DNA from 2 places in the Alkalihalobacillus sp. MEB130 genome. Region 2 is predicted to be linked to the other one. Evidence: riboswitches for the same ligand, from Rfam matches in the RefSeq annotation. Region 2 holds a riboswitch; the other holds the start of a gene.

Region 1 (3,433 bases), on a different contig from region 2:
AATATCATTAACCGTTGTAATGAATGGTCCGGAAGCAATAGCAGGATCTAACTTCAATTTATTAATCACAAGTGGGACCGTTGCTCCAATTACAGTCGCAACACTTAAAGTACAGAAAATAGAGAACCCAACAATTAATGCTAACATCCAATGTTGATACATGATTGTCACTGTTATACTTAAAACAATCATACAAATTAATCCGAGCATGACACCAGTACCTAACTCCCGCTTGACCATCTTTCCGATGCTTCCTCTTTTAATTGTTCCAAGCGCTAGACCACGAACGGCAACTGCTAAGGATTGTGTACCTGTATTACCAGCGGAATCCATAATGAGTGGTATAAAGACCGCTAATAAAACAATCTCTTCTAACGTTTCTTCAAATTGCCCAATGACCCCTGCTGTAATTAAACCAAAAAACATAAGCATAATAATCCATGGTGAACGCTTCTTGGCAGCCGTAAATGCACTAACATTGACATCAGTTGCGCCTTTGGCTGCGGAAATTTCGCCTAAATCTTCTGTTGCTTCTTCTTCAAGTATATCAATGACATCATCAAACGTAACAATCCCAACTAAATGATTTTGTTTGGAGACAACTGGAGCCGCTAAGAAATCATACTTTTTTATCAGTTTTGCTACATCTTCTTGGTCCATGTCATCCTGTACAGACACAACCCTTGTACTCATGATATTTTCAATTAATTCCTCTGGTTGTGCCGTAATGAGATCTCTTAATGAAATAACACCGACTAGCTTTTCTAACTCATTAACTACATACAAATAATAGATCGTTTCAGCATCCGGTGCATCATTTCTTAGTTTCTCAATCACATTTAAAACGATATCTGTTGATGAAATACTAACAAATTCTTTTGTCATAACGGCACCAGCAGTCTCTGGAGCATAAGACATTAATTCTTTGACATCTTCAGCTTCTTCTTTATTCATTTTTTGCAAGATATCTTCTGCTTTCCCACCTGTCATAACCGTCAAAAAGTCAGCAACATCATCTGCAAACATATTATTAAACATCTCTGAAGAATAGCTTTCATCAAGTTCTTGGTAAATTCGTTTTTGCTGGTCTATTTCTAACCCTTCGAAAATATGAGAAAAGTTCTCTGGAGTTACGTATTCGTACACTCGTTTCCGTGTAACATCGTCTAATTTCACAAAAATATCTACTTGATCAGTAGGGTGTAATTCTAAAAATGTTTCACGAAATTGTTCACGATCCTCAGCTTGAAGCGTATCTAAAATGAGCTGTTCATATTGCTCACGATTCTGTTCATCTAATTTAACCATCATGCTCCTCCTTATATGGGGAGTTCACCTAATTTCTTCAGTGAAAGACAAGATGTGGTTGAACCCCCGTTACGTGTATTCTTTTTCTGAATTGCCCACTTATGCATCGATTCGGGTTCCGGATTACTATCCATTCCACACCACCTCCATTCACCAAATTTCATCAACCATTACCTCGTATACTCATAAAGAAAAACAAAAAGACACCTTCTTATTAATGAAGGTGTCTTTCCAAAGCAAAATTAAGCAGAGTCCCACTCTAACAAATACATGTCAAAGTAAAGACATAGCAAATAAGCGTCCAGTTTCCTCCATTCGTAGAGCTTTAGCACTGTGCGGCATAGGAAAAAATTCCAGCTACATTAAAAACCACCTTATGTCGATGGTTCCTGTTGACCCATTGGCGTCTTTGGACATTTTTGGGCAGCAGCGTATCTCCAGCACAGGAGCCTCACCTAACGAGGTATTTAGTTAACAACATTTTTGAGATTACAGCAATGAATCTATCTTGTCAACAACAAATTCCATATATATTCTTTTCCGATTACCATTAACAGAATCATTGTAGGTGCCCATTTTCCGTCGGACATCTTTGCTTCTATACCCATTTTATCAATCACTCCATCACCCCATAAACTAAAAAACTTACGATATACTCACCAAAAAACTTTACTTCAACCTTCTTTTCCTTTATTATTTAAATCGTAATGATTATGATTATCGATGAAAGGTGGTTGCTAACATGGCCAAAAAATCAAAAGTTGCTAAGGAAATGAAAAGACAAGAGCTTGTAGCACGATATGCAGAAAAAAGGCGTGAACTGAAGGAGAAAGGAGATTACGTCGCCCTCAGTAAACTTCCACGGGATTCAGCGCCAAGTCGTTTAACGAGAAGATGTGAGTTGACAGGACGACCTCGAGGTGTTCTTCGTAAATTTAAACTTTCAAGGATTGCTTTTAGAGAGCTCGCCCACAAAGGGCAAGTTCCGGGTGTAAAAAAATCTAGTTGGTAAAAATTCAAGAAATATAGGATGTGTTCAGATTGGCAAAACAAAAAACTCTAACCGTTATAACAGGCTTTTCTTTAAAAGATAAATGTGATGTAATTAGAAAAATGCAAGAAAAGAACCCGAACAACCGTAAAGTGATTCTCTTCCGCCCTACCGATGTTCAGTTAGCATTACGTTCAGAAGAAGATCCCTTTTCACTTACACACTTTATTAGTGAGGCTGTTCATCACTTGGAGATAAATACGATAACCAATCTGATCTATACACTTGAAGACGAATTTCACACCAATCATACCGACGAGATTATTTTAGATATTTATCCTATCTCACATGTTGATACTCTGTTTGCAAGTTTAGCATCTCTAAGTGCAAGGCTAACTAGCTTGGTAATGTCCCATATTCACATCATAAACGCAAGGGATTTTTGGTTTACTTATTTTTCCGAACACGCCATTGAAGTGAATGAATTTGATTCTGAAATCTCAATTGAATATACGTTTGGTGAGACACTTATTCATCAGCTGGAGCACGCTGAGGCGATTTATTTGACCAATACAGATGAGCTTTCTCATGAGCGAGTAGGCGAAATATCCGTGTTCATACAAAACTTACAACCAAACGCAGTTGTAGAACGCCTTAAGGAAGTGGAGTACCAAAATGAGCATAAAGGGACTTTCTATAACATAGAAGAAGAAGCGAAACAACTATATAACGATCAAATCAAACTTTTCTCATCAAGAAGATCCTTACAAGTTATCGGTCAATATGGGATTGATACGTTTGTTTATAAGAGCGTTTTCCCTGTTGATTTTAGACTTTTAGAACAATTTTTCACTAAGATTCCTAGTGATGTGTTTCGTATGAAAGGAAGATGCTACAATCTCTCTACACAAGAATTACATTGCATTTCTCAAGTAGGATCATCGATACAAGTTGATACAAATGAGTTCTATTTCACTAATCAAAAGGATGTTCTAACGGAGTTCCTATTCATTGGGTCTGAGGTGAATCAAGAAGAGATTGAAAAAATGCTAAATGATTGTTTACAAATAACATATGAAAATAAAATAGCTTACTAAAACGTTGGAAAAAGGTAGTGATTTACCTTTTTCCTTC
Region 2 (3,433 bases):
CGAGAGCCAGCAACATTATGATTTGATTATTATTAATGGTGAAATTTTTGATATTAATGGCTTACATTTATGCTCACAGATTAAGGGAGGCGGCATTACAACTCCGATTCTATTTGTAACGACGAATCCCCGTTTAGACAATAGTTGCTGTAAGCTTGAACAAGTAGAATACATATTGAAGCCTTTTTCGATAAAAGACTTAGTTTCAAAAGTGGATCAAGCATTGAGTCATCAATGTATAGGGGCATAAGACCTCAGTTTCCCAATTATTGTTAGCGAGGATTTATTTTTTTTAAAGGTTGACACATATCCTATCATGCTGTAAAGTCATCAATGTAAAATTAAATACCTCGTTAGGTGAGGCTCCTGTGCTGGAGATACGCTGCTGCCCAAAAATGTCCAAAGACGCCAATGGGTCAACAGAAACCATCGACATAAGGTGGTTTTTAATGTAGCTGGAATATTTATTCCTATGCCGCACAGTGCTAAAGCTCTACGAATGGAGGACGTTAAAAAGGCTTATTTGCTGTGTCATGATACCAGATCGGTACGAATGATACTGCCTTATTTCGTGATGTGAAAGACACCTTCATTCGGTTGAAGGTGTCTTTTTTAGCATGATAGAGTCTTCATGTAAGAGGAAGAATCATAATCGGGGGGTGGTATGAATTGGATCATAGTCCAGAACCCGCATATTTACACTTGAAAAGTCTAGGTCAGGACATGTTATTCATTCATGTCACAACAAAAGGGCACTAGAGTTAGTGGAAATAGGCGTTTATCTGTTCACGAATTTGCCTTTAGGACATATAATTTATTAATGACAATTATTTTGCTCAAGGTAAACTTATCTTGTTTATTTACATGAAAATTGAATAACCCTCGTTAGGTGAGGCTCCTGTGTAGGAGATATGCTGCTGCCCAAAAACGTCCAAAGACGCCAATGGGTCAACAGGAACCATCGACATAAGGTGGTTTTTAATGTAGCTGGAATATATTCCTATGCCGCACAGTGCTAAAGCTCTACGAATGGAGGAAATTAGGCTAAGTGTATGTTGCACTTGTTTATTTGCCATGCTTTAAAGCACCCTCCATTTGCGAGTGGTGTTTTTTAATATGTTTTGAAGATGAGGTGATGTGGAATGGATGTAGATGGTTCATATACAAAAAAAGCAAAATGCATAGGTTACCAGTTATTGAAAAAAATAAGTGAGGTAGAAGTCCATTCCCTTCTAGAAAGAAGTGGTTACATGGGCTCCTAGTCTAAGGAGGATGGAGCAATGGTAAAATTAGATGAACAAAACCGTGAAGAATATGAAAAGTTAATTTTAGATACATTGAAAGCAGAAGATCGTGAGCAGTTTCGTGAAACGTTTTTAGAGTTGCACCCAACAGATCAAGTCGATATTTTTGTGCAACTAGATTATGATTCACGACATAGAGTATATGACTATTTATCGCCCGAAGATTTCTCTCATATCTTTGAGGGATTAGAGATTGATGATCAAAAACGAATATATCTAGAACTAGATGAAGGTTATTCTTCTGAAATGTTCAATAATATGTTTGCAGATGATGTTGCTGACTTTTTAGCTGAGATAAAAGGTGAGAAAGCAGAAGACATCTTATTAAAAATGAACAAGGAAGAAGCAAAAGAAGTAAAAGAGCTTATGTCATATACACCGGAAACAGCTGGGGCTATTATGACAAAAGAGTATGTTAGTATATCGTCAACCGATGTAGCTTCTAAAGTTATTGAAAAACTAAGAGATGATGCGCCAGATGCGGAGACGATCTACTACTTATATGTCGTAGATGAACTAGAAAAATTAGTCGGAGTTGTTTCACTTAGAGATCTGATTACTGCTCCAGCTGATGAAGTCATTGAAAACGTCATGAGCACACGAGTGGTATCTGTTCAAGATGATATGGATCAGGAAGATGTAGCCAAGCTTATTAAAAAGTATGATTTCTTAGCAGCACCTGTTGTGACGAAACAAAATCATCTCGTTGGGATCGTCACCTTTGATGATGTTATCGACATTTTAGAAGAAGAAGCAACCGAGGATTTAGGAGAGATTTCTGCAGCAAAAGGGGCAACAGATGTGAACGTAAGCGCGTTTACTGCAGCTCGCAAGCGTTCTCCTTGGATTATTCTTCTTATGTTCTTTGGACTTATTACAGCAGAAGTCATTGGTCAATTCGAAGAAACGTTAGAAGCAATTGTGTTATTAGCGGCCTTTATTCCCCTTATTATGGACTCAGCCGGTAATACAGGAACACAGTCATTAGCTGTTGCCGTTCGTGGTTTAGCGTTAGGGACAATTAAAAAAGGCAGCATTGGCAAGATGATTAGGAGAGAATTTGGAACAGGTCTGATGCTTGGGCTTATTTGTATGATTGTCTTGGCTATTACGGTTACATTAATTCACGGGCACTGGATTTTAGCATTGATTGTTGGTTTTTCGATTTTCTGTACACTGAGTATCGCAACAGTGATTGGTGCGACCGTTCCTCTCATTATTAACAAATTAAAACTAGATCCTGCGATTGCATCAGGTCCATTTATTACAACTGTAAATGATATTCTTGGTTTATTAATTTATTTCTCAATTGCTACAGCATTACTAGATTTCTTGTAAACTAAAGCAATGTTATCTATAGGGGGTTTCCGAAGACTTTTTTCGGAAACCTCCTTTTTCAGTTACTGTTATGGCTAGTGCTCCGTTTGGATACTCTATAATTAGACTATGATTAAGGGAGTATTTTATAATGTCGCTAGATGCCTTCATTATGGGTTTTGCATTTATTCTCATACATTTATTCGCAAATGAACTCATTCCATCCAGTCGAATTCAAAGATTAAAATGGTTTTCTTTTTCTGGAGGACTGGCCGTTTCGTATGTTTTTGTTTATGTTCTTCCAACGTTACATAAGGAACAAATTTTAGTGAAGAAATATGGTGATTATTTTACCATGGAGTCTGAGTTATATTTTATCGGACTGCTTGGGGTGTTAATCTTTTATGGAATCCAAAAGGTTGTAAGGAAAGCGCAATTAAAACAAAACACACAGAAAGCAAGAGCTCTTTTCTGGCTTCAAATTCTTTTTTTCGGTTTTTATAATATGCTTGTTGCCTACACCGTTATTTCTCATGACGTATTAGGGGTACAAGCTTTATTCTATGGATTAGCTGTTGGTATGCACTTTGTCGCCGTTGCTCATGATTTATGGAGAGAGTATGCTGATATTTATAACAAAGTAGGAAGATATGTTCTCGCATTAGGAATTATAGCTGGGTGGATAATGGGTGTTACCTTACATGTATCACCACTAGTGGAGTCGATTATTTTTGCATTTATTGCAGGTGCTATGATCTTAAATGTCTTGAAATATGAACTACCTCCAGATGATGAAGCTCATTTTGTCACTT

Evidence for each region. A riboswitch is a leader RNA that binds a small molecule or an ion and turns the genes downstream of it on or off. The one in region 2 is predicted to bind magnesium.
Region 1: it holds a riboswitch for magnesium, as region 2 does, so the genes downstream of both, mgtE (magnesium transporter) here and mgtE (magnesium transporter) in region 2, are expected to answer to the same signal.

The regions. Positions count from the first base shown of each region.
Region 1 is NZ_JAOANA010000021.1:40,189-43,621, reverse strand. Features, by position in the region: gene mgtE (magnesium transporter) at 1-1,308, opposite strand, end outside; M-box (ykoK) riboswitch at 1,611-1,778, opposite strand; gene rpsN (30S ribosomal protein S14) at 2,051-2,320, shown strand; gene N0O92_RS18430 (GTP-binding protein) at 2,350-3,396, shown strand.
Region 2 is NZ_JAOANA010000003.1:266,234-269,666, forward strand. Features, by position in the region: gene N0O92_RS04875 (response regulator transcription factor) at 1-250, shown strand, start outside; M-box (ykoK) riboswitch at 343-511, shown strand; M-box (ykoK) riboswitch at 875-1,041, shown strand; gene mgtE (magnesium transporter) at 1,281-2,642, shown strand; gene N0O92_RS04885 (hypothetical protein) at 2,773-3,433, shown strand, end outside.